DNA from 3 places in the Thermopolyspora sp. NPDC052614 genome. Region 3 is predicted to be linked to each of the others. Evidence: riboswitches for the same ligand, from Rfam matches in the RefSeq annotation. Region 3 holds a riboswitch; each other region holds the start of a gene.

What was found. A riboswitch is a leader RNA that binds a small molecule or an ion and turns the genes downstream of it on or off. The one in region 3 is predicted to bind thiamine pyrophosphate.
Region 1: linked by a shared signal. The riboswitch ahead of tenA (thiaminase II) and the one ahead of AB0K60_RS32590 (cytosine permease) in region 3 are both predicted to bind thiamine pyrophosphate.
Region 2: linked by a shared signal. The riboswitch ahead of thiO (glycine oxidase ThiO) and the one ahead of AB0K60_RS32590 (cytosine permease) in region 3 are both predicted to bind thiamine pyrophosphate.

Annotation. Positions count from the first base shown of each region.
Region 1 covers NZ_JBFATZ010000022.1:69,469-79,047, forward strand. The annotation lists gene AB0K60_RS32135 (LamG-like jellyroll fold domain-containing protein) at 1-3,717, shown strand, start outside; gene AB0K60_RS32140 (hypothetical protein) at 3,813-4,406, shown strand; gene AB0K60_RS32145 (hypothetical protein) at 4,752-4,976, opposite strand; TPP riboswitch at 5,178-5,274, shown strand; gene tenA (thiaminase II) at 5,264-5,953, shown strand; gene AB0K60_RS32155 (nuclear transport factor 2 family protein) at 5,999-6,361, opposite strand; gene AB0K60_RS32160 (DUF1772 domain-containing protein) at 6,434-6,901, opposite strand; gene AB0K60_RS32165 (alpha/beta hydrolase) at 7,228-8,250, opposite strand; gene AB0K60_RS32170 (hypothetical protein) at 8,718-9,579, opposite strand, start outside.
Region 2 covers NZ_JBFATZ010000004.1:51,432-61,010, reverse strand. The annotation lists gene AB0K60_RS09885 (thiazole synthase) at 1-62, opposite strand, end outside; gene thiS (sulfur carrier protein ThiS) at 55-255, opposite strand; gene thiO (glycine oxidase ThiO) at 532-1,836, opposite strand; TPP riboswitch at 1,832-1,942, opposite strand; gene AB0K60_RS09870 (FAD-dependent oxidoreductase) at 2,450-3,634, shown strand; gene AB0K60_RS09865 (Rv2175c family DNA-binding protein) at 4,138-4,512, shown strand; gene thiE (thiamine phosphate synthase) at 4,490-5,128, shown strand; gene AB0K60_RS09855 (polyprenyl synthetase family protein) at 5,209-6,276, opposite strand; gene metF (methylenetetrahydrofolate reductase [NAD(P)H]) at 6,430-7,350, shown strand; gene AB0K60_RS09845 (GNAT family N-acetyltransferase) at 7,569-8,135, opposite strand; gene AB0K60_RS09840 (YbaK/EbsC family protein) at 8,218-8,694, opposite strand; gene AB0K60_RS09835 (L,D-transpeptidase family protein) at 8,863-9,579, shown strand, end outside.
Region 3 covers NZ_JBFATZ010000023.1:48,500-58,078, reverse strand. The annotation lists gene AB0K60_RS32630 (HAMP domain-containing sensor histidine kinase) at 1-12, opposite strand, end outside; gene AB0K60_RS32625 (response regulator transcription factor) at 9-719, opposite strand; gene AB0K60_RS32620 (hypothetical protein) at 1,529-1,699, shown strand; gene AB0K60_RS32615 (DUF6412 domain-containing protein) at 1,705-1,962, shown strand; gene yidC (membrane protein insertase YidC) at 2,198-2,863, shown strand; gene AB0K60_RS32605 (ATP-binding protein) at 2,846-3,343, opposite strand; gene AB0K60_RS32600 (PAS domain S-box protein) at 3,481-5,409, opposite strand; gene AB0K60_RS32595 (methylated-DNA--[protein]-cysteine S-methyltransferase) at 5,545-6,111, shown strand; gene AB0K60_RS32590 (cytosine permease) at 6,146-7,519, opposite strand; TPP riboswitch at 7,510-7,636, opposite strand; gene AB0K60_RS32585 (rhodanese-like domain-containing protein) at 7,663-7,986, opposite strand; gene AB0K60_RS32580 (DNA-formamidopyrimidine glycosylase family protein) at 8,033-8,917, opposite strand; gene AB0K60_RS32575 (DM13 domain-containing protein) at 9,130-9,579, opposite strand, start outside.

The DNA.
Region 1 (9,579 bases), on a different contig from region 3:
CAGGACGTGCCCAACCACGGCCTGGTCCTGCGAGCCGCCAGCGAAACCGCCGCCATCAACTGGCGCCAGTACTACTCCAGCGAGTACAGCGGACAGCCCTACCCTGGCAGCCGCCACGCCCCCACCCTCATGATCGAATACGAGCCCGTGCAGACCGTGGAAGTAGGTACGTTCCAGTACGGCGAATGGGGCGCTACTCAGGCGGACCTGGATGCGCAGCGAACACGGCAGACGGAGGATGAGACCCCACCCTTCACCAACCCCACCGATGAGGAGGCCCGGCAGGCTGCTTTGAACTCGCGCACCAGCGTCTTGGTCAACGCCAATGAGCTGGAGCCGCCGCCAGGCTTGAGTGAGGAAGAACTGGAGGAGTTCGCCAGAACCGAAGGAGGGGACTATGAGGACTATCCGGAACCTGAGCCGGGGCCGGACACCGTGCCCCCTCAGGTCATGACCAACCCCGCCGACGGAGACACCGGTATTCCCACTGATACTCAGATTCGGGTGTCATTCGGTGAGTCGGTGACGGGCCAAACCTTCGCGCTGAAGGACTCGGCGGGGGCCGATATAAGCTTCAGTGCCACACCGATCGGTGATGACCCGAGTACGGAGGAAATCGAACCCGATGATCAGGCCTGGTCACTCAAGCCTGATCAACCCTTGAAGGAAGCTGAGCGCTACCGAATCGAAGTCAAGGCAGCCAGGGACACGGCTGGGAACGTGATGAGCGACTATGCTGCCACCTTCACGACGGTAGGCGGAGCCACGCCCGTGCCTGGACTGGTGGCGGCCTACGGTATGGAGGAAGGGACCGGAACGATGGTCTCGGACTCCTCCGGGCAGAACAACACCGGAATCGCCAGGGACACGAGTTGGGCCGCCGAGGGCAAGTTCGGCAAAGCATTGTCTTTCAACGGCACCACCAGCATGATCACCGTCAGTGATAGCCCATCCCTGCGCCTGGGCAGCGGCCTGACACTATCGGCCTGGGTGAAGCCGACCAGCGTTACCGACTGGCGCAGTGTCATCGCCAAGGAACTCACCTCGGGCGAGGGCGTTTCGTACGCGCTCTACGCCTCCAATGGGGTCAGCCCGTCAGGTTGGCTACAATCCAACGGCCGGACCTCACAGATCGACGGATCCGCCCCTTTGGCGACGGGTGTCTGGAGCCATGTGGCGCTCTCCTACGACGGCACCACCGCCCGACTGCACGTCAACGGATCGCAGGTGGCGGAAGTACCGCTCAACGGAGCGCTTGACGACGACGGCGGAGCAGTGACCATCGGTGGAAACAACATCTGGGGCGAGCACTTCACCGGTTTGATCGACGAGGTCCGTATCTACAACGTCGCGCAGTCCGAAGAGCAGATCCAAAGCGACATGAACACCCCTGTCGGAGCCTCCGGTTCGACCCCCACTCCAACTCCAACCCCGACCCCTACGCCGACTCCGACGGACCCGCCCGGCCCCGTGCCTGGACTGGTGGCGGCCTACGGTATGGAGGAAGGGACCGGAACGATGGTCTCGGACTCTTCCGGGCAGAACAACACCGGAATCGCCAGGGACACGAGTTGGGCCGCCGAGGGCAAGTTCGGCAAAGCATTGTCTTTCAACGGCACCACCAGCATGATCACCGTCAGTGATAGCCCATCCCTGCGCCTGGGCAGCGGCATGACACTATCGGCCTGGGTAAGACCGGCTGAACTGACGGACTGGCATACGGTGGTCATGAAGGATCTCTTTGCCGGAGACGGCGCGTCGTATGGCCTGTACGCTTCAAATGGCTCCGTACCTGCCGGCTGGCTATTGAAAATGGAAGACGGAGAGGTGGCAACTCCGGAAGCCACCGGTCCACTAAGGCCAAACGAGTGGAGCCACCTAGCGCTGACCTACGACGGCACCGTCGCCAAGTTGTACGTCAACGGTTCTTTGGCCGGTCAAGCTGCCGCCACCGGCGACATATACGACGACGGCGGTGATCTTCACATCGGAGGCAATTCCGTATGGGGCGAGTTCTTCGGGGGGTTGATCGACGAGGTCCGTATCTACAACATTGCGCAGACCGCAGAGCAAATTCAAACCGACATGGATTCTCCCATTGGAGGCGGCGGCGCATCGCCAGTACGAACCGGAGAGGCTGCAGTTACGATTTCCTCCGCCGTAAAGCTCGAGGTATCTGGATCGGCTGAGGTCGATGGGAGAACCGCTGTAACCACCCGCACACCCCGCTTCAGGGTTTGGAAGAGTGATGCGGGACGGCATTCGTCGAACCTGGAAGTACAGATCATCGAGTCCCCGTCGAAGTCGTCGAGAGGTAAAGGTCTGATCTGGTCGGGTAAGGCCACAGGCAACGAGAAGAAGCCATACGTCGATCTGAAAGTTCCGGTTGGCAAGCTCCGCGCCGAGCAGCACGTGCGCTGGCGGGCCAGGATCGGCACCGACGGCGCTTGGTCACCGTGGCAGAACCTGACCGTCTCTGACAAACGTGCCCCTTCCGCTTCCGCGCGCGCCGCGCTCCCTGCAGCAAACGCGGACTGGCGTGTGACAGAGTGCTGGGAACATGAGCAGGAGGCCAGAACCGGCGAACGGCTGTACCGCCCTGACGGCTATTACGCGAGCCGCATACACTGGTGTGCCATTCAAGAGGTCGCAAGCGGTGATGCCCAGTGGGGTACACGAAGAAGTATGGTTAACGGTATCTTCGCGGACGCCACGATCATTGGAACGGCCGTCGGCAATGGTAAGGACGCGCCTACGCAATACCGGTTCACCCGCTACAGCATATCTGTGCAAAACATACAACCGGTCGGTGGAGTGTACGCCAGGCAAGCCATGATGGCTTTCGGCGCCAAGACCCATAACAGTGCCTGCACAATAACGGGCACCTCGTATGCCGAGGCAAGTTGGCAGGAGTGGCGGGACGGAAAGACTGTCGACTTCACCGTCGTTTCGAATGAGCAGAACGGCGGGGGAATCGATAAGATCGAATACTGCTATCCAAAATTTTACACCAAGATATGGCTCGATGGTATTCCTAGTACGAAACCGAAGTACTACTGGTCGGATGCCAAGCCGCAATCCCGATGCGACTCGGCATCCTACCTCATCCGGCATTATGGCAGCGGTTGCATCTTTGACAAGGTGGCGGCTGTATATGAGACGACAGAGACCCGTCCTGGCCTTCCATGGACCCATATGGGAGACCCCGACAACGTCAACATGGCATATCGAAGCGTCGCATCCCATATTTGGACGGCCCAGCACAAGACGGAGTTGACGCTTCCGGTCAAGCGGGACAAAATAATCCCAGGCCATTGGGCGGTAAGCAGCGAACCCCTCACGCGCCTGGTCAACGGGACCTGGAAAAGGAAGAATAACGAAAAAAGTCGCAAGCGGTGTAGGCAGCTATTCGCAGACTATGATCGAAGGGATGCAGAACTAGGGAAGGGTAAACTCCACAAGGTCTATGAATGTGACGAGTTCCCGTTCCAGTCGACCATGCAAGGCACTTGGGTTAGTGTAGAGCGGGTGAACAGCCCCGACGCTTACGCTTGGTCGATTAGACCTGTATGGCATAAGCGCAACACCGAAGACGGGATTAGGCTCGGCGTCTTCTACGGAACCCAGAGGATCCTAGGAGAGGACGGCAATCGCCGGAATATCACTTATGATCAATACTGGGTAGAGGCGCATGTGCCTGGACAGAATCCGCACTAGTATCTGAGCGGCGTCAGAAGCAATGCCCCCCAGGCTTCGCAGATCAGCCCGTGATCCTGGGGGGCCTCCTGAACAGACGGAAGGTCAATCAGACTATGTTGGATGAGGTCGTCGCTCATTACACTGAGCTGCTGGACCACCTCGGCGAGGATATGGCGTACACGGTGACGATTCCCGACTCCGGGATCCTCGCCATCGATGAGGCCGTACGTCGGATGGGGTTCGGCACCGTCGAACTGCGAGGCCCTAGTGAGCCACACAGCGGTGCCGACCTTTCCCTGTACCAGGTTGGTGCGGGCATCGTCACCTTGAATTGGTCCTTCCCTCTGCCTGAACACAAGCAGGTGACCGACAGACTCGGCGGCGAAGGCTTTCGCCACTGGTATGTGGCCTTCGATATCAATGGCGGCACCACCATGTACGTCCGGTATGGGAACACCGAAGGGAACCTCGAACACCCCGAACCGCTCGACCTGCCCTTCACACCCTGGACGGACCTCCTCGGCCCTTTGGCCGGCTACGCCGACCTCCTCACGAGTGCATATGACAGCGAGGAGGGGGAGGCCACGGTGGACATCGTAGCGGCCTGCCTGACCGTGGTGGAACTGGAAAGCGGCATCCGACTCGATGAGGAATTGATGCACGGTCCACACTCAGTACTGCCGATGCCGACTCCGGAATTCGATTAGTTCCCTTGCCCCGCCGCTGCGAGCCGCTCACCGACGGCTGGAAGATACGCCGGCGGCGCGCGGTGGCCGAGCAGACCGCTTCGGCCTGGTTGGACTGGACCGCGACCAGATTCACTTCGATGGGCCAAGGCGGATTGTCGCCCCCGACCGCACCCTTACCGTCGAGGAGACCACGGCCGCCCGCGACGCCGCCGTCGCCCTGGCCACCACCCGCCTCGGAGCCACCCTCCGCGGCGCCTGACCCATCACGCGGGGCGGCCGACCCTCACCGGCCGGCCGCCCCGCGAGCGGCCGTACCCACCGCCAGACTGTCACCAGGCGACCATCGTCATTTCTCCTCGTCAGTCACGACGAGCAGGTGGGGCCGGGCACGCACTTCCCGCACGAAAGCACGCCCGACTGGACGAGACGCCCGGCCTCCCGCTGAACGGTCAGCCACGGAAGCCCTAGGCGTTCGGCGAGGCCACTGATCGAGTCCTCGGTGTCGGGATGCAGGAGCATCCAGGTGAGGAGTTTCACCTGCGACTCCGAACGGAAGATCGGGAGCAGCGGCGGCGGCATAACCTTCAAAAAACGAAGATTAACCTACACTTATTGAAGAATGCGAGTCTGGCCCGGCTGAAAGGCCAGGTCAGCGTGGCGAACGTGGTCCGGCCTTGGCAGGCGACGCGTCGGCTGCGACGTAACAAGCCGTCTTCGTGCGCGGGCTCTGGGCCGACCCTCGAACCTGGCGCCTGGTCGTGCCCCGGTCGGCGCGCCGCTGTTAGGGTGTGCTGTGACGCGGGGTGCCCGGCATGGCCGGGCTGAGATCAGACCCGTCGAACCTGAACTAGTTAGCACTAGCGGAGGGACGTCACGTGGGAGACGCGGCATTCTGCGACGAGGTGTGGGAACGCGCGGCCAAGCTGGTGCGCGCCATCCACGATCACCCGTTCAACACCGAGTTGGGGGCGGGCACGCTCGACCGCGACCGGTTCGCGTTCTACATCGTCCAGGACGCCCGCTACCTGGTGGCGTTCGCCAAGGCGCTGGCCACGGCGTCGGTGCGGGCGGCGAACCCCGAGGAGGCGGCGTTCTTCGCGCAGGGCGCGCACACGGCGCTGGTGGTGGAGCGGAGCCTGCACGCCGGGTACGTCGAGGAGTTCGGCCTGTCCGCCGAGGACATCGAGGGCATCGCGACCTCGCCGACGTGCCTGGGCTACTCGTCGTTCCTGCAGGCCACCGCGTTGGCCGAGCCGTACCCTGTGCTCGTGGCCGCGCTGCTGCCGTGTTTTTGGGTGTACCAGGACGTGGGCACGGCACTCCTGCAAAGCACCGCCCACATCGAAGATCATCCGTACCGCGCGTGGATCTCCACCTACTCCGACCCGGACTTCGCAGCGTCGGTCGAGCAGGTCAAGAGCATCGCCGACCGTCTCGCCGCGGCTGAAGGCGAGTCACGCGAGGCCATGACGGCGGCGTTCCTCCGGGCCACGGAGTACGAGTGGCTGTTCTGGGACAGCGCGTGGCGCAGGGAGACGTGGCCCACCGCCCGGTGGCTCACCTGACGACGCCTGCCCGCCGAAGCCGCCCGGTCCGCTAATCGTTCCCGTTCACTGCGTGACGGTCCTGGTGATCGAGTCGACGCGGCGGACCCGTCCGTCGGGGGCGAGCCGGGCGAACAGGCAGACCTCGATCCGCACCGTCTTGTCCTTTCTGACCAGGACGGTCATGGTGTAGCGGGCGGCGGCTCGGTCGCCGTCGAGCAGCGTGTCGTGGATCTCGATGTTCAGTTCGCGGACGTTCTTGCGGACCGGTCCGGCGTGGTCGATCAGCCGCTGGCGGTCGAGGGTGATGCCGTCGTTGTGGTATTCGATTTCGGGGGAGTAGTAGCGGTCCAGGATTGTGGCGGCATCCTCCTGGCTGAAGGCCAGCTCGTACGGCATCCGTGTCAGAAAGGCGTGGAAGTCGGGCATTAGATCACCTCAAATGTGCTCATACGGCCATGTCCTCGTGTTCGTTGGTCGCGGCAGTGCGACATGACGTCCTCAGCGAGGTGCGGGCCGTGCGACGACGGCGGCGATGACGATGAGCGCGAAGGCGGCCAGCGCGGTCAGGGTGCGCAGGGCGTGAAACAGCTCCCATCGCTGGAAGAGTTCGGCGTAGTCGGCCGGGGCCGAGTCGGCGGCCCATTCCCGGAACCGGGGGTGCAGCGGGACGTTGCCGAACAGGGTGATCAGCAGCGAGGTCAGCACCAGCGCGCCGGCGGCGAGCGACGGCAGGCGCGGGCGGCGGGCGATCGCCAGGCCGAAGGTGGTGAGGATGGCCAGCGCCATCGCACCCTGCATGATCGGTGCGTTGACGTTCATCAGCGTGGTGTGGAAGGTCAGGCGCACATCCGTCGGGACGGCCCGGAACGTGGGGACCACATTGGCCGCGCCGTACCCGAACGCGCCCGCGAGCAGCCCGGTGGCCAGCAGCGCCGCCCCCTGGATAGATCTGACTGGGAGTCTCATGACGCAATCGTCGTCCGGTCGGCGGTCTCGGGCGTCCCGCGCGGGGAGTGAGCTGTCGCTACCCCACCAGAAGCAGCGGCGGCCGGTCTACGCCGCCGGGAGTAGTCCGCGATACGGCCCCGGAGGGATGAGCGCCGATTCACGTCGTAGTGTGCGGGAACGCGGTTCGATCCGAGGGGGCCGCGGGAGCCTGCCCGACGCCGTGCTCGCCGTGCTCCTCGCGGCGGTGCTCGGCGTGGGCTCGCCGTCGGCGCGTCGTCGGCGCACCGCGCTGCGCCACGGCCGTGCGCTCGCCACAGGCCGGAATCCCCGGCGGCCCACCGCGTTCACTCGCCCGGCGCGTGTTTCCGGAGGAAGTCCCTCGCTACGGCTTGTGCCCGAGACCCTTCCGGACTCAGCCAGAAGCCCAGGTGATCCTCGTGTTCCATCCGGTATCGTTCCGCGCCGGGTATCCGCTGGGCCGCGAACTCGTGATGGTCGAAAGTCACATCACCGTCCTGCGTGCCGTGAATCAGCAGGGTCGGTGCCATGATCCGCTCCAGCGGCAGGCCGCCGCGCCGAGCCTGCGCCGCGTCGTTGTCCGTGCCCGGCCAGCGCCGCTGGTAGGGAAACGTGGTCGCGAACATCGCCTCGAAGAGCGCCCGCACGTGCGGGGTGTTCATGATGTACGCGACGCGCCTCGCCCGCTGTTCCTCGGTGAAGGTGCTGGTCTCGTCCAACGTCCCGGCGACCACGCTCTCGAATGAGAGCCTCGCCGTCAGCAGGGCGAGCTTCTGACCGACGACGTTCAGGAACGTTCTGCGCGCCGGCGAGCTCGTCTCACCGGGCTGCGGTTTGCTCACGCCGCCGATGGAGACCAGTCCCCAGATCCGGTCCGGATGACGTGCGGCGAAGGTGTAGGCGACGGGGGCTCCCGCCGAGACCGCAAGGACCCCGACCCGCTCGATGCCGAGTTCGTCCAGCAGCGCGGCGAGCAGGTCCGCCTGCTCCTCGTTGGTACGGCCGCTTTCCAGCGGCGTGCCGAGGTAGCCCGGCCGCGAGGGGCTAAGGATGCGGAACGAGTCCCCGCGCAGCCAGTCGGCGAACAGCCGTCCCTGATCGGCTCCGCCCAGCCCTGCGTGGACCGACAGCAGCACGGGGCCCTTCGCGCCGTACAGGTCGTACTCGATAGGACCGAGCCGGGTCACGGCCGTCCGCAGATCGATCCGCACCCCATCGAGGATCTCCCGGCGTGGATCGTCGTCGATGCCACCGTCCCAAACGAGAAGCCCCGCGAGCACCGCGACCGGTATCCCGACCAGCACGGCCAGCGTAATAGAAATGATCTTGACGATTCTTCGCTTCCACACGGTTCCTGCACCCCTTCGGCCGCCACTCGTACCCGAATCGTCATCCGGCCCGGCCGCTTCAGGCGTCCTGCAGAGGAAGGCTTCGTTCGTACGGCACCGGGATCACAATCTGGTGGGCTACTCCCGGGGAGGTAACTCCTGACGAGCTCTCCGGTCCCGCGAGGCCGCGCAGGCGGTCGCCGTCCGTTGCCCAAGGGCTTTGGGCACTGCCCGGCCCGTGGCCACCGACAGGCCGGGGAGCGGTGTCCGTGGCGGGCACGCGAGCTACTGGCGCTTGACTCGTATCGGTACAAACAGGAGGTGGCAGCCGGATTTCATGCGGGGAAACGATCTCGCAGGGTCAGGAAAAAGCTCAGCGGCTCCTCCTCGTCGTTGCCAGACGCATCGTCGATCGGCGAAGAAGGGCCAATTGATGGAGGGCTATTCCGACCGCCAAAGACGCTATTCTAGCTGGCCCTGAGTATTCCTTATGCCTTATCCGTCGGTCGTGCATAAGCTCCTGGCTCTGGAACTCGAATCGCCTTCAGGGCTTCGCGCCATTCGTTGGCAGCGGCGGATTTCTGGCCAATTAGAGCGGTAAACTGGTGGGCGCGTATCACCACGGGGAGAGCCGGAACGTCTCGACACTCGATTGCAATCGCTGCCAGGCGGCATGCCTCTTCGATCTCACCCGCCTTCGCCAACGCGCTGGCGTATGCGAGACGTGTCAAGGCTGGATCGGTTGTTGTGGTCGGTTCGAAGGCCGCCAGTGCGCGAGCTGCTGCCTCTCCTGCCCCCTCGACATCCCCAAGATCTGCACGCGCACGGGTCTCATAAAACGCCTGCTTTCTGGGCAGGAACGAAAAGATGCTTGGTGCGAGGCTCTCGGGAGCGCAACGTGCCAGAGTGTTTTGTGCCGCGTTGTTCGCCCGTTCGAATTCGCTGCGGTTATCAAGGACCGCATGTGCCATGGCGGCGAACCCCCACATCCAAGCAATAGAGGGGGTGGCTTTAGTCGCCTGTTCCAAGCGCGGTGTGACGTGTGCGAGGACGCTCAGCGGATCGTTGGAGTAGGTCGGGAAGTAGGCGCAGGCCGCGTAGGCGTGATCGGCGAAGTTACGATCTCCGGCCTCTTCGGCTGCCTGGAGGGAGGTTCTCCACCAGCGGCGGGCCAGTTCGGGCTGGTGGAGATAGAAAAGATGCTCGGCGACCGTGAAGGACATCCGCGCCGCGACCCGTGCCAGGCGTTGCTGAACAGCGGTGGGCTGATGAGCCTTCAGCAGCGCACGCACACCCGACAGATTTAGAAGGATCTCGCGTATGAAGCTTTCCGAAGACACCCGACCACCG
Region 2 (9,579 bases), on a different contig from region 3:
CCGCCCGTGCCCATGATGAGGCGGGAGGAGAACTTCTCGCCGCCGATGATCAGCTCATCCACCTTGCACCGCCGTCAGCACCTCGACGCGGTCGGCCTCGGCCAGCGGCGTCGTCTCCCAGGCCCCGCGCGCCACCACCTCGTCGTTCACCGCGACCGCGACGCCGGTCGTCATCCCGGTCAGCGCCCGCACCGCCTGCGCCACCGTGGTGCCCTCGGGCAACTCCGCGACCTTCCCATTGATCATGATTCGCATCTGGCTCCGTACCCGTCCGTGCCCTGTCGACGACGGGCCCCTGCCCGTCCCCTGCGTTCGAATCGCGCACCCGTCCCGCTCAATCGGCCCGCTCCTTCCGGCCGCCGAGATGACCCGCCCGGTCCGGCGTACCGCTCCCGCCCGGCCGTGGAGTTCGGCCCGTTCCATTCCGCCCGGCCGTGGGGCTCGCCGCGTTCAGTCCGGCCTGTCCGGTCCGACCCGTCCTGCCCGACCGTCCGGCCCGACCCGTCCGGCCCGGCCTGTCCGCTTGGCTCGCTAGTCGGGACCGCTCGTCACTCCCTGCCGATCGTGCGGCTCCCGGCCGGGCACGGAGCCGTGCGCATCCCCGGCGGCGACGTGCGCGTCGCGCCCTTCGGGAGCGCCCGCCGTCCGGTCCTCGCGATCGTGGATCTCGGCGGTGTGCCCGCCCCCGTACGCCGTGCCCGCGAAACGCAGCGGCGAGCAGGCCGCCACGGCGGAACGGTCCTCGGCCAGGGCGGTGTCGGCGGTGAGCGGGGCGAGCAGCACGCCGCCGCGATGGTGACCGGTGGCCAGCACCAGCCCGTCGACGGCGGTGGGGCCGATCATCGGAAGGTTGTCGGGGGTGCCCGGCCGGAGCCGGGCGACCACGTCCACCAGCTCAAGCTCGGTGACGCCCGGAACCAGCTCCCGCGCGTCCCGCAGCAGCTCCCACATGCCGCCCGCGGTCACCCGCTCGTCGAAGCCCATCTCCTCCTGGGTCGCGCCCAGCACCACCTCGCCGTCGCCGCGCGGCACCAGGTACGCGGGCGAGCCGTACACGACGCCCCGGACGCACCGGGTGAGCAGCGGGCGCGGCGACCTCAGCCGCATGATCTGCCCCTTCACCGGGCGCACCGGCGGCAGGATCCCCGGCGGCAGGCCGTCCACGAAGCCCGACCAGGCCCCCGCGGCGAGCACCACCCGACCGGCGGGCAGGGTCCGCCCGGAGGCGAGCCGCACTCCCCGGCAGCCGGTCGGGTCCTCGGCCGGACCGGTCAGCACGAAGCCGGTGACGCGCTCCCGGTGCAGCGGCACTCCCGCGGCGTCCAGCACCGCGAGCAGCGCCGCCGTGACCCGTCGCGGGTCCACCCAGGCGTCGCCCTCGGCGAGCAGCCCACCCCGTACGGCCGGCGCGAGCATCGGCTCCAGACGGCGGCACTCCCGCCCCGTGAGCCGCGTGACCGGGAGCCCGAGCTCGCCCATGAAGGCGCCCAGCGCGTCGAGCGCCGCCATGTCGTCGGCGTTGAAGGCGACGTCGAGCGTGCCGTCCGTGCGGTGGTCGGGGTCGATTCCGGAGGCGTCGGCGAGTTCGGCCGCGAACGCCGGCCACCGCGCCAGGGATTCCAGGCCGATCCGCAGCAGCGGCTCGTCGGTATAGGTCACCTCGCTGACCGGCGCCAGCATGCCCGCCGCCGCGTGGGACGCCCCCGAGCCGGGCGAGGGATCCACCACCGCCACCGTGAGCCCGTCCCGCACCGCCCGCCAGGCGACGGAGAGGCCGATGATCCCGCCGCCGACGACGAGCACGTCCGGCGCGGAACCGTTGCCGATGTCACTCATTCAGGTATCCGCTCCCTTCGCCGGTATGACCCGGATCAGGTTCCTGCGGTCGAGGGCCGCACGCCCTCCTCTCAGCCCGATTCGCCGGGCTCCCGCGCGTTTGTTCCGCTCTCAGCCTATTCCCGGCCGCCCGCCCCTTGGGAACGGGGGCTTCGCCGAGCTGAAATTTTCACCTCGGCGGGTTTCAGCCCGGAGACATGCGGCGTTCGGCGACGCCGTCCCGGCACGAGAGGTGAGCATGGGCTGGGCGAAACGGCCTGGCCGGGATGCCGTTCGGGACGGCGTTTTGGGCTCCGACGTCCCCGTGAGGCTCGCCCGCGGAGGCCGGAGAGGGCGTGTCGCCGGGCGCGACGTGCGGGCGCGACGTGCGGGGGCGACGTGCGGGGGCGACGTGCGGGGGCGACGTGCGGGGGCGACGGGCGTCACGGCGGCACGGGCGCCGGAGGAGGAAGGGCGGGAAGGGCCGGGAACGGCGCGGTCGGGGCGGAGCGGTCGTTCAGCCGACGATTCGTGCGGATGTGGGCGTCCTCATCACCCGATTTGTGGCACAGTGAGAGGATCCGTTACCCAATCGCGGTTAGCGTGTACCGGGATCCCCGTCTATGGTCGGCGTGTGAATCATGTCGTTGTGGTGGGTGCCGGCCTGGCCGGCTTACGAAGTGTCGAGGCCTTGCGGGCTCGCGGATTCGGCGGCACGATCACGCTGATCGGCGAGGAGCCCCATCGTCCCTACGACCGGCCGCCGCTGTCCAAGGCGGTCCTGCTCGGCGAGGTCGACAGCACCACCGTCGACTCCGACTTCGACGCCGTCGGCGTCGAAGTGCGTCCCGGCGTCGTCGCGACCGGGCTGCGTGAGGGCGTGCTCATCACGTCCTCGGGCGAGGTGCGTTACGACGGCCTCGTGATCGCCACCGGCGCGAAGCCGATCCGCCTGCCCGGCGGCGGCCCGCAACACGTGCTGCGGACCATCGACGACGCGCTGGCCCTGCGCGCCCTGCTCGGCCCGCGGACCAGGGTCGCCGTCGTGGGCGCGGGCTGGATCGGGGCCGAGGTCGCCACCGCCGCCCGCAAGAAGGGCTGCGAGGTGACCGTGATCGAGGCCGCCTCGACGCCGCTGGCGGCGGCCCTCGGACCGACCGTCGGGGCCTACACCACCCCCTGGTACGCCGAGGCCGACATCAAGCTGCTGCTCGAGGCGAAGGTCGCCTCCGTGGACGAGGGCGGCGTCACGCTCGCCGACGGCTCGTTCGTCGAGGCCGACGTGGTGGTGAGCGGCGTCGGGGTACGGCCCGCGATCGATTGGCTGCGCGGGTCCGGCGTGGAACTGGGCGACGGCGTCCTGACCGACGCCCACCTGCGCACCACCCTGCCCGGCGTGGTGGCGGCGGGCGACTGCGCCGCCTGGTGGTCCCGGCGCTTCTCCACCCGGATGCGGGTCGAGCACTGGGACACCGCCCTCGGCGCGCCCGACACGGCCGTGGCCACCCTGCTCGGCGAGGACGCGGTCTACGACCCGGTGCCGTACTTCTGGTCCGAGCAGTTCGGCCGCATGGTCCAGTACGTCGGCCACCACGTCGGCGCGCGCATGCTGCCGCGCGGCGAGCCCTCCGCCGACGCCAAGTGGGCCGTCTGCTGGCTCGCGGGCCCGCCCGGCGACGAGGTCCTCACCGCGATCCTCACCGTGGACCGGCCCCGCGACCTGGTCCAAGGCCGCCGCATCATCGAGGCCCGCCACCGCGTCGATCCGGACCGGCTCTCCGATCCCGACACCACGCTGCGCGACTGCGTCCTGAGCTGATCTTCGCCGAGCGGGCATCGGGGACGCGGGCCGGACGGGCCGACGTGGTTCGTCGCCGTCGGCGGCCGGTCGGAAGGGCCGTGGGCTTCGGTGATGGGTTCCGCGTTGCTTGCGGCCTGATCGCCGAGGCCGCCCGGATGCCGCCCGGTCGCGCCGCCGCGAGCGCCGTCGTCGCCGTCGTCGCCGTCGTCGTCGGCGTCGTCGGCGTTACTGCCGGTGGCGTCTTTCGACGGTGTGGAGAAGGGCGGGCGGGCCGGGAGCGGCGCTGCGTCGGCGTACGTCGCGACCGTCGCCGTCGTGCGGACACTTTGTCCCGTGTTGCTGGTGGGCTGGCTGATACGTCACCCATCGCGGGTAACGGGTGCCGTACGGGCGAGATGTCCGGGGGCGATTCATGGTCCCATCGGCGTTTTTATCCGCGCATGGTAAAACCTTTGCGCCGCGCGTTCTCGCACCATGCCGGGGGTGTTTGACAAGCGGTCGGCCGTGGTAATTGTGGTTGCGTGACGCTTTCTGTTGTACAGATCGACCGGGAGACGGACCAGCTCATCGGCGAGTGGCTCCCCCTGTCGGAAGTGGCCACGCGTCTCGGTATCAGCATCGGGCGCGCCAAGCAGCTCCTGAGGGACAGGAAGCTGATCGGGGTCCGGCGTGAAGGCGGAGAGCCGCAGGTCCCGGCGGTCTTCATCCGGAACGGTGACATCCTGAAGGGCCTTCCCGGCACGCTCACCGTGCTGGCCGACGCCGGCTACGACGAGGTCGAGTCGCTGCGCTGGCTGTTCACCGCCGACGACTCCCTGCCCGGAGCGCCGGTCGACGCGATCAGGGCGGGTCGGCACACCGAAGTGAAGCGGCGTGCCCAGGCGCTCGCTTTCTGACGCTCGGCTGTACCTGTGCACCGGGGCCCGGCGTCGCGAGGGGGACCTGGCGCGGTTCCTCGACGCGGTGCTGGCGAACGGCGTCGACATCGTCCAGCTTCGTGAGAAGGGCCTGGAGGCCCGTGAGGAGCTGGAGCTCCTTGAGCTGTTCCGCGCGGCCTGCGACCGGCACGGCGCGCTGCTGGCGGTCAACGATCGCGCGGACGTGGCCTACGCCGCCGGATCCGACGTCCTGCACCTCGGCCAGGGCGACCTGCCGGTGGACGTCGCCCGGCGCATTGTCGGCCCCGAGACGATGATCGGTTTGTCCACCCATTCGGCGGCCGAGGCGACGGACGCCTCGACGCGGGAGGGCGTCGATTACTTCTGCTGCGGGCCGATCTGGCCGACGCCCACCAAACCCGGGCGTCCCGCCCCCGGGCCGCCGCTGGTGAAACACGCCGCGTCCCTGCCGACGGACCGTCCGTGGTTCGGCATCGGCGGCATCGACCTGGCCAACCTCGACGACGTCCTCGCCTGGGGGGCACGCCGGGTCGTGGTGGTCCGGGCCATCACCGAGGCGGAGGATCCCGGCGCGGCGGCGGCGGAGTTCGCCCGCCGGCTCGCGGCGGCCTGACCCGCCCGGCTGCGTCCGGCCTTAGGTCCGGCCTCAGGTCCGGCCCGAGGTGCGGCCTCAGGTGGGGTCCAGGTGCGGCCTCAGGTACGGCGGGTGGTGGCGATGACGGCGAGGTCGGCCAGGGCCGTGCGGGCCTCCTGGGTCAGCGGAGAGCGCTCCAGGGCGTCCAGGGCGGACTCCAGGTAGCGCTTGATCATGTCCTCGCACTCGCCCAGTGCCCCGGTCTCGGTGATGATCTGACGCAGCCGGGCCACGCCTTCGGCGGACAGCTCCGGATCGCCCAGATGGGAGCGCACCACCTCGGCCTGGGCGTGGTTGGCGGCGGCGAGCGTGCGGGCGACGAGCATGGTGCGCTTGCCCTCCCGCAGGTCGTCGCCCGCGGGCTTGCCGGTCTCCGCCGGGTCGCCGAACACGCCGAGCACGTCGTCGCGGAGCTGGAAGGCGATGCCGACCTGCTGGCCGTACTCGACGCAGAGCGTGTCGATCCACGGCTCGACGCGCTGGGTGGCGAGCACCAGGCCCAGCCGGAGCGGGTGCTCCACGCTGTACTTGCCGCTCTTGAACAGCGCGACCCGCAGCGCGCCCTCGAACGTGCCCTCGCCGTGCGCCTGCTCCAGCAGGTCGAGGTACTGCCCGCACATCAACTCGGCGAGCATGTTGTCGTGCACCGCCTCGGCCGCGGCCAGCGACGCGTCGGGCAGGCCGCTGGTGCGCCACATCTCCCCGGCCCAGACGAGCATGAGGTTGCCGAGCAGGATCGCCGCGCCCTCGCCGAACTGCTCGGCCGAGCCGTGCCAGCCGGAGCGCTCGTGCAGCGCCTGGAAGCGGCGGTGCGCGGCCGGCATGCCGCGGCGCAGGTCGCTGGCGTCCATGACGTCGTCGTGCACGAGCGCGCTCGCCTGCAGCAGTTCCAGGGACGCCGCGGCGGTGAAGATGGCCGGCTCGTCGCCGCCGCCCGCGCCGCGCCAGCCCCAGTAGCAGAAGCCGGGGCGCAGCCGCTTCCCGCCCGCGAGCAGGTCCTCGGCCGCGGCGAGCACGGGCCCGAGCGCCGGGTCGTCGAACATGGCGCGGTGCCTGCCGACGAACGCGCTCAGGGCGCGGTCCACCTCGATGCGGACGACATCCAGCGGGTTGGCGGAAGCGGTCATGTTCCGAGACTAACGGGCCGTCGCCGATGGCCATATCGACAGGTCTTCACATGACAAGCTCTGATAATAGTATTGAAAACATTATTGTTGGCCGCATCTCACCTGGTGAGCGCCCTGATCGTCCTTGGCCCGAGACCCGGTAGCCTGGCGCTCATGTCTTTGGGACGCTCTTCGCGCATGGCCGCCCGAGTCCCCACCGTCCGCGATCTGCTCGCGTCGGGGGACCGGTCATTCTCCTTCGAATTCTTCCCGCCGAAGACCGACGAGGGGGAGCGCCAGCTCTGGCGGGCGATCCGGGAGCTTGAGGCGCTGCGCCCCACGTTCGTGTCGGTGACGTACGGCGCGGGCGGCTCCACCCGCGACCGCACGGTCGACATCGTGGAGCGCCTGGCGCACGAGACCACGCTCACCCCGGTCGCGCACTTCACCGCCGTCAACCACTCGGTGCGCGAGCTGCGGCACCTGATCGGCCGGTTCGCCGGGGCGGGCGTGCGCAACATCCTCGCCGTCCGCGGCGACCCGCCCGGCGACCCGACGGGGGAGTGGATCAAGCACCCCGAGGGCGTGGAGTACGCCGAGGACCTGGTACGGCTCATCCGCCAGGCCGGCGAGTTCTGCGTGGGCGTGGCCGCCTTCCCGTACAAGCACCCGCGCTCGCCGTCGATCGAGTCCGACACCGAGTACTTCGTGCGCAAGTGCCGTGCCGGGGCCGACTACGCCATCACCCAGATGTTCTTCCGCGCCGAGGACTACCTGCGCCTGCGCGACCGGGTGACGGCGAAGGGCTGCGACACGCCGATCATCCCCGGCGTCATGCCGGTGACGCACTACAGCACGATCGCGCGCTCCGAGCAGCTCTCCGGCGCGCCGTTCCCGCCCGAGCTGGCCAGGCGGTTCGAGGCGGTCGCGCACGACCCCGTCGCGGTACGCGAGCTCGGCATCGAGCACGCCGTCGAGATGTGCCGCACGCTGCTGGACGAGGGCGCGCCCGGCATCCACTTCATCACCTTCAACCGGTCCAGCGCGACCCGCGAGGTCTTCCAGGCGCTGGCTCCGGCGATGGCCGGCACCTGAATCCCGTGATCGGCTCGCTCAAGGCGCGAGCCTGACCCCTGCGTCCCGAAGCCGTCGGCCCGCGCTCCGTCGGCGGCTCGGCCGGGACGGGGTCGATCGGCCCGGCCGCCGACGGCACCGGCCGCCGTGCCGACTCGGCGCGGCGGCCGGGGCGATCCCGCAGGGGCGTCAGTGGCCGTCAGGGGTCGTTTGGGGCCGTCAGGGGCCGTCTGAGGGCGTCAGTGGCCGTTTGGGGTGGCGGCGGGAAGCGGCAGCGTGGTGCCGACGATGGCGTAGTGCTCGTAGCCGCCGGGGAAGGCGTAACCGCTGATCAGATCGGCGAAGCCGAGGCTGTGGTAGAGGTGGCGGGCCGCCGTGGGCTGGTCGTGCGTCGACAGCACGGCCGTACGCTCCGGGCGGCCCTCGCACAGGACGTGCATGAGGCGGCGTCCGATGCCCCGGTTCTGGTGGTCCGGGTGGATGTGGATCTCGGCGATCTCGAACGCGTCGTCGAACCAGGTCTCGGCGGCCTCCTGCCCCGCGTGCTCGGCCAGCGCGCGGCGCACCACGTCGTGCCACCACTGGCCGGGCATGCCGTGGAAGCCGTAGCCGAAGCCGACCATCCCGGTCTCGGCCGACTCCGCGAACAGGCAGGTGAAGCCGGGATAGGACGCGTGCGTACGCATGATGGCGGCGCGCCCGGTCAGTTGATCGGCCGGAGGACGCATCGCCGCCGCGTAGATATCGATCACCTTGTGCAGCGCTCGGGAGAAGCCCTCCGGACCGACGCGTCGTAGCTCGATCACCCACGCACGGTATCAGGGCGCGGTCGTGACGCCGTCCACGCCTGTAACGTCGTTTATCGGACGTGTCACGCCTCTTGGCGCGCTATTCGACCTCGACGGGGGTTCCGCCGGTGATGCGGACCAGGTCGTCGAAGGCGATGGGGAAGACGGTGTGCGGGTGCCCGCCCGCGGCCCAGACCTGGTCGTGGCGGGCCAGCCACTTGTCCACCAGGGTGCGGATCGGGGCCGGGTGGCCGACGGGGGCGACGCCGCCGATCGCCTGGCCGGTGGCCTGCCGTACGAACTCGGGGGTGGCCCTGCGCACCCGCTCCGCGCCGACGAGCTGGGCGATGAGGCCGGTGTTCACCCGGTGCGCGCCGCTGGTCAGGACCAGGAGAGGCTCGCCGTCCGCGTCGAAGATCAGGCTGTTCGCGATCGCGCCCACATCGCAGCCGAGCTGGGCCGCCGCGGCGGCGGCGGTCGGCGCGGAGTCGGGCAGTACGACGATCTCGGTGGTCAGCCCGTGCGCACGCAGCGCGTCGGCGACCTTTCGCACGTTCGGCGTCAGCTCTTCCTGCATGCGGTAACTCTAGGCAGATTGACCTTGTTGCGCGATTCGATTACAGCTAGATGACCGGCGCAAGAGACAACGTTGGCAATGCGCTACGTTGCGCGGACGCAGGATGCGGCGCGAGGAAGTGCGCGAGGCGCGAGGAGTGCGCGAGGAGCGCGCGAGGGAGTGGTGGAATTGGCGAGGACACGTCGGCTGGCCGTCGCGGTGCTGGTCACGCTGGGGACCGTGATCGCCTCGGGCGCGACCGCCGCCGAGGCCGCGTCGGGCGTGGCCCTCGACCGGCACGCCCCGCAGGCGGTGACGTTCGCCCCCGCCAGGGTCGCGCCCGGTGATCCGGGCGTGTTCGTCGCGCCGAAGACCACGCTCAAACTGGGCTCCAAGGGCGCGGTGGTGAAACAGCTGCAGGCGCGGCTGAAGGAGCTGGGCTACCTGCCCGGCAAGATCGACGGCCGGTACGGCGGAGCCACCCTGACGGCGGTGTGGGCGTTCCGCAAGGCGCAGGGGCTGCCCGCGTCCAGCAAGATCGGCACCACGGTGTGGCGGGCGCTGGAGAACCCCAAGCCGCCCCGGGTGCTGGTGCCCAACGGCAAGCCGTACCGGGTGGAGGTCAACCTGACCACCCAGCTCATGGTCCTGTACCGGAACAACCGGCCCACGCTGATCAGCCACATCTCCTCGGGCAGCGGCATCCCCTACGTCGAGTGGGCGCAGTGGAACGGCAAGCGGCAGAGGTTCAGCGGCGACGCGCGCACGCCCACCGGGGACTACAAGACCACCTGGCGCCGCTCCGGCTGGCACCGCTCCTACCTGGGCCAGCTCTACAACCCGATCTTCTTCAACGGCGGCATCGCCCTCCACGGAGCGTACTCGGTCCCGCTCTACCCGGCCTCC
Region 3 (9,579 bases):
CTGCCCGATCATTGCTCGATCGGCTCGTAGCGGTAGCCGACTCCCCAGACGGTGACGATCCTGCGCGGGGCCGTGGGGTCCTTCTCGATCTTCTCTCGGAGGCGGCGCACGTGCACGGTGACGGTGGAGGAGTCGCCGAACGACCAGCCCCATACCTGATCGAGCAGGGTGGCCCGGCTGAAGGCCTGGCGCGGGTTGCGCATCAGGTGCGTGAGCAGGTCGAACTCGCGGGCGGTGAGGGTGATCTCCTGGTCGCCGAGCCGTACCTCGTGGGCGCCGACGTCCACGACCAGGTCGCCGTCGCGCAGGACGCCCGTGCCGGTCGCCACCAGGGAGCCGCGCGCCCGCCGCAGCACCGACTGCACGCGCAGGGCGAGTTCGCGCGGGCTGAACGGTTTGGTGACGTAGTCGTCGGCCCCGGTCTCCAGCCCCACGACCCGGTCCATCTCGTCGCCGAGCGCGGTCAGCATGATCACCGGTACGGGCCAGCGCTCCCGCAGCTTACGGGTCACCTGCAGCCCGTCCATCTTCGGCAGCATCAGGTCGAGGATGATCAGATCGGGCGGGTTCGCCAGCGCCCGCCGCAGCGCCTCGGCGCCGTCCCCGACGCATTCCACGTCGTGCCCGTCGCGCTGCAGGTAGCGCACGACCACCTCGGCCACGGTGGGATCGTCCTCCACCACCATGATCCGCGACGTCGGCGCGCCTCCCCCGGTCATGGCCGCGCTCCCGCCCGCGCCCGGGTCAAACCCGCCTTCGAGTACGGCTCGGCGTGCCACACCCCGGCCGCCCCCTGCCGATCGCCGTCGGCGGGCCTGCCGCCCTTTGCCGGGCCGGCCCGTTCCGAGCGGCCGGTTCCATGCCCGGCCGCGCGCTCGGCCCAGTGGCCGGCCCGGTGGTCGGCCCGGTGGTCGGCCGGTCGCCTCCCGCCGCGGTTCGAGGTCGCTCGGCCTAGCGGAAACCGCCGCAATCCACCCAGACAGGCCGCCCGATTCGCGCTCATGCCCTCACGTTACTTACCTACACAGACGCTCGCGCTCGGGTCCGATCAGGACGCCCCATACGTCACGACTTCGTAAGTACGCACCTTTGGCCGAAGCCAACTGAGCGGATCGTGTCCAAGCCGATCGCCTCGCGGCCTACCCGCACCGAAGCCTCCCGGCGTGACGCTATGGGCTGGGTGACGACGCGCCCGTGCCGCCAGGACGCTTGCCCGGTCGGTGTGGCCACTCGGCACCCGAACTGCGCAAACTCTTCACCGCGAGGCCGGTCGGCGACGTCCGCGAACGTTCATTGTTCGCACCTTGTCCACGTGGCGCAGCGCCGTACGCCCATCGCCGGAGCCGACGGCTCGTTCGGACGCGTCAGCGGTCGCCGGGCCGACTCGGCGGGGTTTCACCGTCCCAAGCCGGACGCCGTCAACTCGCTGAATAAAACACCCCTGGTCACCGTGCATCGGACGACTCGAGTCCCATCCGTGATCCGCAAGTGCGTCGCGGAGCGGGGGGAAGCGACGTAGCGTTGTGGCATGGCCCGCATCGTTTTCATGGTCGCAGGGGCGTTACTCGCCCTCTTCGTGCTCTTCTCGTTCATCATTCCGGCGCTGTTCGCGCTGCTGAAGTTCGCCCTCATCATCGGCGTGATCGCCCTGGTGGTGTTCGTGGCGGTCACCGTCGTCGGCAAGAACTCCTCGCGGTAGGCGCGGTGACCTCCCTGGCCCTGCTCGCGGAACTGGTCTCGGGGTCATCCGGCCTCGCGACGGTGACCGCGTTCGGCCTGGTGGGGGTCACCCTGCTGATGCTGGCCTGGGCGGTCGGGCTCGTGGCGGGAATGCCGCGGGCCGATGCCGTCGCGGGCCAGGCCGTGCCGGTGGCGCGGCCGGTGGTCGTGCGGCTGCGCGACCCCGATACCGCCGGGCGGCCACGCCCTAGAGCGCCGACGCGGAGCCCCGCGCCCGCCTGAACCTCACCGCGAGGGACCCTGCCGCCGATCCCGACGCAGGGAGCACGCCTCGCCAGGGCTCGTTTCCGTCACTCGTTCACCTCGGCACGGGCCCCCGGGATCCTTGAGGGATCCCCACGTGAGGTCGCGGGCGCATTCGTCATGTTCGCCGATCCCCATCGCGTCCCCATCGCGCGGCGGCCGTACGCCGTCGCCGCGCCGGCAAGCACGCGTACGACGAAGGGCTCCCCCGACCATGTTCGACCCGATTCTCGAACCCGCCTACCGGCTCATCTCCTCTCTCGCCGACCACACCGGCGCCGCCGTCGCGATCGTGCTGTTCACGCTCGCGGTGCGGGTGCTGCTGCTCCCGCTGAGCCTGCGCCAGGCACGCGCCCACCGCGACCGGCTCCGGATCGCGCCCAAGATCGCGCGGTTGCGCGAACGCCATCGCGCCAACCCCGACCGGCTGAACCGCGAGCTCGCCGCCCTGTACGCCAAGGAGGGCACCTCGCCGCTGGCCGGATGCCTGCCCGGCCTGGCGCAGTTGCCGTTCTTCTCGGTGACCTACCAGTTGTTCATCTCGGCGACGATCGCCGGACAGCCGAACGCGTTGCTCGCGCAGAGCGCGCTCGGGGTGCCGCTGGGCGAGCACTTCGCCGCGGTCGTGGCGACCTCGGGGCTGTTCAGCCCGGCCGCCCTCGTCTTCGCAGGGCTGTTGTTCGCGCTCGCCGTACTGGCGTGGGTGCTGTCCCGGCGGATGGGCGAGGTGCCGATCAGGGCGCTGCGGCTGCTGCCGTTCGGGGTGATACTCGCGGCCGGGGTGTTTCCGCTGGCGACCGGCATATATCTGCTGGTCAGCACGGCCTGGTCGACGGCGGAACGTATTGTGCTCTATCCGCGGTCAGCCGCACTCGCGTAGCACACTCATTTCGGGCGTCTTAATGTGCCCATTTTGGGCACTCTGACCGTCATGCCCAATTTGCCCGTTCTGGCTCGCCACAGACGTCTCGGGGGTGCAGACGACCGCCCACACCGTGGTGCACTCCTCGTCATAGCGCACCCCCCACCGCTCGGCGAGGTACTCCACGATGCCCAGTCCCCGACCCCCCAGCGAGGACAACGGCGCCCGCCCGGCACGCGGCGCCGTGGCCGCGCCGCCGTCGCTCACCTGGACCTCGACGTTCCCGTCGACGAACTCCCAAGCCACCCTGACCTGCCCGGATGGCAGGGGATGCGCATGGCGCAGGGCGTTGCTCAGCAGCTCGCTCATCACCAGGACGGCATCGTCGGCGACCGCGGCGAAGATCCCCCGTGCCCGAAGATCGGCGCTGAGGCGCTGGCGTGCGACGGCGACGCTGGACGGCGCGTATGGAAGCAGGACGGCGCTCGACGCACTCACCTCCCCGATTCCTGTTCCCCCTGAGGAAAGACAACCCAGATACGACCGAAATGCCCCGTTCCTAGGGCATGGAAACCGCGACGCCATTACGGCTTGTGCACATTCGACAATAGATCAGCTTATCTGTGACCGCCCTGTTACCGCTTCGGTGTGTCGAGTCCGCTAGTGAGCCCCGTCATCAGCACAGATGCGGGTTTGTCCGGTTCGGTGACATTAGCAGCCGCCGGAAGCACGAGACGCATCCGGGTCCCCCCACCGGGCCGGGTGTGCGCGGTGACGTCCCCGCCCTGGGCCCGCGCCAGGTTCCGCACGATGTACAGCCCGAGCCCCACCCCGCCGAACCGCCGCCGGTCCCCGCTGTCCACCTGGACGAAGCGCTCGAAGATGCGCTCGCGGTCGGCGGGCGGGATGCCGACCCCCTCGTCTTCCACGACCACGACGACCTCGCCGTCGTCCGCCCACGCCGCCACCTGGATCAGCCCGCCGTCCGGCGAGTACTTGAAGGCGTTCTCCAGCAGTTGGTCGAGCAGGATGTCGATGGCGAGCGGATCGCCGACCACCGGCGGCAGGTCGGCGATGTTCACCTCCACCCGGTGCCGCTCGGAGAACGCGGGCAGCCCCAGCGTCGCCGCCCGCACCCGCTCGGCCAGGTCGAAGGTCTCCAGCCGGATCTGCAGCTCCTCGGCCCCGGCCCGCGCCCCGAGCAGCAGGTGGTCGACGAGCCGCCCCAGCGAGTTCGCCCGCTCGGCGATCGTGTGCACGGCCGCGCGCCGCTCGGCGTCGGACAGCACGTCCCACTTGGCGTCGAGCGTGCTGGCGAACCCCCGCACCACCGTGATCGGCGTGCGCAGCTCGTGGCTGGTCGTGGCGAGGAACAGGTCCTTGGCCTCCTCCAGTTCCTTCGCCTTGGTCACGTCGCGGAAGTCGACCACGACCTCGCAGGTCTCGGTGATCTCCGCGCTGACCATGTCGAGCCACCGCCCGGACGGCAACTGCGTGGTGAGCTTCTCGCCCGGCGGCGGCAGCGGGAACGGCGGCGGCCCGCCGATCACGCTCTCGGCCGGGAAGCCGGTGAGCTCCTGCGCGGCCGGGTTCCACTGCCGCACCCGCCCATGCTCGTCCAGTACGGCGATGCCGTCCGCCGACGCGTCCACGACCGCCCGCTGGTGGGCGCGCTGGCGTACCGCCTCCTGGTAGGACAGCGCGTTGCCGACCGCGATGCCGGCGTGCGCGGCGAGCAGTTCCAGCAGCTCAAGCTCCACGTGCCCGACCTTGTGTGAGGCGAACAACGCGTACAGCGCGCCGTACGGCCTGCTGCCCACGGCGGCGAGCGCGAGCGCGACCGCGTTGAGGCCGGGCAGCCGGGACCAGATCAGCTCGTCGAGCCCGGCGGGGTCGCCGTTCTCCAGCAGCACGGTCTTGCCGGTGCGCAGCAGCTTGCCGACGAGGCTGGTGTGCAGGTCGCCGGTGACGCCGCGCATCGACTCGGGCAGCCGGTGCGAGCTCACCAGCTTCAGCCGCTCGTCCTCGATCAGCACGAAGCAGCCCGCGTCCGCACCGGTCAGCTCGGTGAGGCTCGCCGCGATGCGGTCGAGCACCGCCGGGAGCTCCAGCTCGGCGTTGATGTCCCCGACCACGTCGGTGAGCCGCCGCACCAGGCGGTCCCGGCGGGCGTAGTGGTCGCGGGCGGTCTCGTCCTCCTCGACCAGGTGGTAGACGAAGGTGTAGCCGAGCAGCGCCCCGGCGTCCGAGCGCAGCGCGCTGATGTCGGCGACGACGTCGATCAGCGAGCCGTCGTGGCGCAGGCGCTTGGTGCGCAGCGACACCCGCCCGCCCGTGCGCACGCGTTCCAGCACCCCGTTCTGCTCGGCCAGGAGATCGCCGGGGACGATCGGCGCCCGCCGCCCCATCAGCTCCTCGGCGGCCCACCCGAACATGCGCTCGGCCGCCGGATTCCAGACCAGCACCACCAGATCACGATCGACCGCGACGATCGCGTTGGCCGAACTGGCGACCACGGCACGCGCGATGCCGTCGTCGGCGCTCTCGACCCTCTCGTCACCCACGTCCCCATCGTGCCCGTTCTCCTGCCTTGATCTTGCCGCTTTTCCTGGGCTGAGACCGCTCCGATACGCTGGTGGGACGGTCGCCGGGGCGGTGGGAGCACGCGCCCGGGCCGGCCGCGGGAGAGGACGTGGGCGATGCCGTCACCAGATCTTGAAGCCCTGCTCCGGGTGACCGCGCCCGGCTACGTCGGCGTGACCCCGCCCGAGATCGCCTTCGGCACCACGGACACGCCCGTCGGCCGGCTGGTCCTCGCGGTCACCGCGCGCGGCGTCGCGGCCTGCAGCTTCGAGAACGAGCACGCGATCTTCGAGCGGGTGAGCCGGGAGATCGGCCGGTTCATCGGCCCCGATCCGCGGCGGCTCGACCCGCTGCGCCGCGAGCTTGACGCCTACTTCGAGGGACGGCTGCGCGCGTTCACCGGCTCGGTGGACCTGCGGCTGGCCACGCCGTTCGCGCGTACCGTGTTGCAGATGATGCTCGCGGTGCCGTACGGGACCGTGACCACCCACCGGGAGCTGGCCGCCCGCATCGGGCGGCCCCAGGCGCTGCGGGCGGTGGGCAACGCGCTGGTGGCCAACCCGGTGTGCCTGATCGTGCCCTGCCACCGCGCGATCGAGGCGGAGGGCAAGCCCGGCAATTACGCGGGCGGCGTCGAGGCCAAGCGCCGCCTGCTGGCCCTGGAGGGCATCGACGTCGGCTAATGGGCCGGCTGATCGGCCGACTGATCGCCCGGAGTCAGCCGCGCTCGGACCGCACGGACCCGGAACGGCGGCGGGCCGGCAGGCCCACCAGGAGGGTGACCAGGGACGCCACCAGGAACGCGCCGACCGCGGCGCTCATCCACGGCGCCGGGGTGAACCCGATCGCCTCGCGCACGGCGGTCCACAGCGCCTTCCACCAGGACACCTCGGGCAGGGCCGCGAGCATCCACCAGGTGGCGAAGCCGAGCAGCCATGGAAGCACCATGAGCAGGCGCGACGGGGCGTCCTCGGCGGTGTTCCAGCGTGCGCCGCCGCCGAGGACGAAGTAGTCCACGACGAGCACGGCGAACATCGGCACGAAGACCGCGCCGATCACGGCCAGGAAGGCGCCGTAGGAGTTGACGTCCAGCACCAGTGCGGTCACGGTGGTGAGCACGCCGATCGCGACCGAGAAGATTCGCCGGTCCACCCGCGGCAGCAGGTTCTGCAGCGACATCGCCGTGGAGTACACGTTGGCGAAGGACTGGTCGGTCTCGCGCAGCACCAGGATGCCGAAGAACAGCGCGCCGAGCGGCGCCGCCACGAACGCGCTCCACACCCGCGTGTCGTCGTTGGCGACCAGCGCGAGCGCGATGATGCCCAGCGCGAGGCAGGCGACCTGCGCGATCGTGTAGCCGCCGACCACGCCGGCGAACGCCGCCCGGCCCGACCGGGAATGCCGCGCGTAGTCGGCCGCGACCGGCACCCACGACACCGACAGCGCGATCACATAGTCCATGGCGGGCGCGAACGCCTCCCAGGAGCCGCCGCTCAGCGCGGGCCCCTCGCGGACCAGCGCGACGGTGAGCCAGACCATCGACACGATCACCCCGGCGGTGACGTACCGGCGCAGCAGTCGGATCGCCCCGAGCGGCCTGATGGTCAGCGCGGTCGTGATCACGCCCGCGGCGATCACCCAGGCCCCGTACGGCACCGCGCCCCCGAAGATCGCCTGGGCGCCCTGGGCGATGACCCAGAGCTCGAACGCGCCCCAGCCGAGCATCTGGATGATGTTGAGCACCGTCGGGACGTACGACAGCCTCGCCCCGAACAGCCCGCGCAGCAGCACCATCGCCGGCCGCCCGGTCTGCGCCCCCGGCACGGCGGCCAGGCCCACCATCGCGGTGCCCACCAGGCTGCCGACCACGGCCGCGACCATCGCCGCGGTGAAGGTCAGCGGCGCGTCGCCGAGGGGGTTGAGCAGGAACAGCGCCCCCGAGAACCCCAGCAGGCTCACGCCGAGGTTCGCCCAGAAGGCGCCCTGGTCGAGCACCCCCAGCGTCTGCGGGGGTGCTTCATCGAGAGTGAGAGGTGCTTCGTCGCGCTTGTCCCAAGTGGCAGATTCGTCCTTGGTGGCGGCAGGCCTCATCACACGCTCCCTACGCCGGCATTATCCGGACAGGTTCGGCGGTCGGCGGCACGACTTCCCCTGCGAAGTAGCCGCCCTCTCAGCCCGGTTTCCGCCCGAGCTCCCGCGGTTGTTAACTTTTACCCGGATTATGCCATTCGGGATCAGGCCACGTAAGGGGGGTGCCCTCCCTCGGCGACCATCGCCTTCCCGGCCGAGGCCCACGACATCATGCCGCCGCCGACGTTGATCGCCTCGCGCCCGAGATGGTTGAGCCACGCCGTCGCCTGCGCCGACCGCCCGCCGACCCGGCAGATCACATAGATCGGCACATCCGCGGGCACCTCCGCCACCCGGGCCGGCAACTGGCCGAGCGGAATGTGCACCGCGCCCGGCGCGTGCCCGGCCGTCCACTCCTCGGGCTCGCGCACGTCGAGCAGGTAGGCGTCGTCGGGCACGGACTGAACAGGGGTCTCCGGAACGTTCATCCGGCCATTCTGGCAGCCCGCGCCGCCAGGTCGGGCCCGGGTGCGCCTACTTGAGCAGGCGGGACATCCGCCGGTCGGCGAGCGGCTTGCCCCCGGTCTGGCAGGTCGGGCAGTACTGCAGCGCCGAGTCGGCGAACGACACCTCCCTGATCGTGTCCCCGCACACCGGACATTTCTCCCCAGTACGGCCGTGCACCCGCAGCCCGCTCTTCTTCTCCGACTTCAGATCCTTGGCCGCCAGCCCGCGCGAGCGCGCCACCGCCTCGCGCAGCGTCGTCACCATCGCCTCGTGCAGCCGCGCCACCTGCTCGTCGGTGAGCGTCCCCGCGATCTTGAAGGGCGACATCCGCGCCGCGTGCAGCACCTCGTCGGAGTAGGCGTTGCCGATGCCCGCGATGACCTTCTGATCCCGCAGCAACCCCTTGATCTGGGTACGGCTGCCGCGCACGATGCCCTTGAGCGCCTCCACCGAGAAGTCGTCGGCGAGCGGATCGGGCCCGAGCGTGGCGACGCCCGGCACCTCGCGCGGATCGTTCACCACGTACACGGCCAGCCGCTTCTGCGTGCCCATCTCGGTCAGCTCGAAGCCGGGCGAACGCCCCTCCGCGTCGGGCGCGAACCGCACCCGCACCGCCAGCGGCCCCTTGCCCGGCCGCGCCGGCCGTACCCCGGCGAAGTCGTCCCGCCAGCGCAGCCACCCGCCCCTGGCCAGATGCGTGACGAAGTGCGGCCCGCCCACGCCGAAGGCCAGATCGAGGAACTTGCCGTACCGCGCCACCGACGTCACGGCGAGGCCGCGGATCGCGGTGACCGGCGGATCGACCGTCTTCAGCGCCTGGAAGGCGGGCACCTCGACGGCGAGCACCGTGCGCCCGACGGCCTGCTCGCGCAGGAACTCGGCGAGCGACTCCACCTCCGGCAGCTCTGGCATATCCCTACCGTAACCGCGCCCGCCCACCGCCGCGCCGAGGCGACCACCGCAAGCCCCTCTTAGTCCCAGGTCACAAGCACCCGATCACGTTATCCACAGGGATACCCACAGATACACACCAGTCATCCACAGCCTGTGGATAACCATTGCGCCCATCTACACGACGCCCCCACGCCGCAGTGCGGGCAGGGGCGCCGTATCGGTCCGACGTCTCAGGCGAGCGCCGCCGCGCCGAAGGAGACGCTGAAGCGCTTGCACCAGATCGTGACGCTCTTGAGCGTGTCGAGGTCCGCGTCAGCCGGAATCGCGTAGTTGGCGTTGCCCTTGTTGCCCTTGAGCCGACCCAGCTCCAGCCACTTGCCGTCGTCGAACACGAACCAGCCCGCGGCGCCCTCCTTGACCGGCTGGTCGCTCAGCCACACCCGCAGGTCGGGCCCGTCGGAGGTGTCGAGGTTCTCGATGCGCAGCACCCGGCTGCCGTCGGCCAGCTCAAGCACCCGGGCCTTGCCCGTCGTGGAGTGCTCGTGCGAGACGAAGGCGCCGGAGGCGAGCTCCTTGGTCTTCTTGGCCGGCTTGGCGTCCGCGCCGTCGTTCTCGCCGGACGCCACCTCGCCGTTCCCGCCCACCTTGGCCGGCGCGGTCACGCCCGGCTCGGCCTCGTT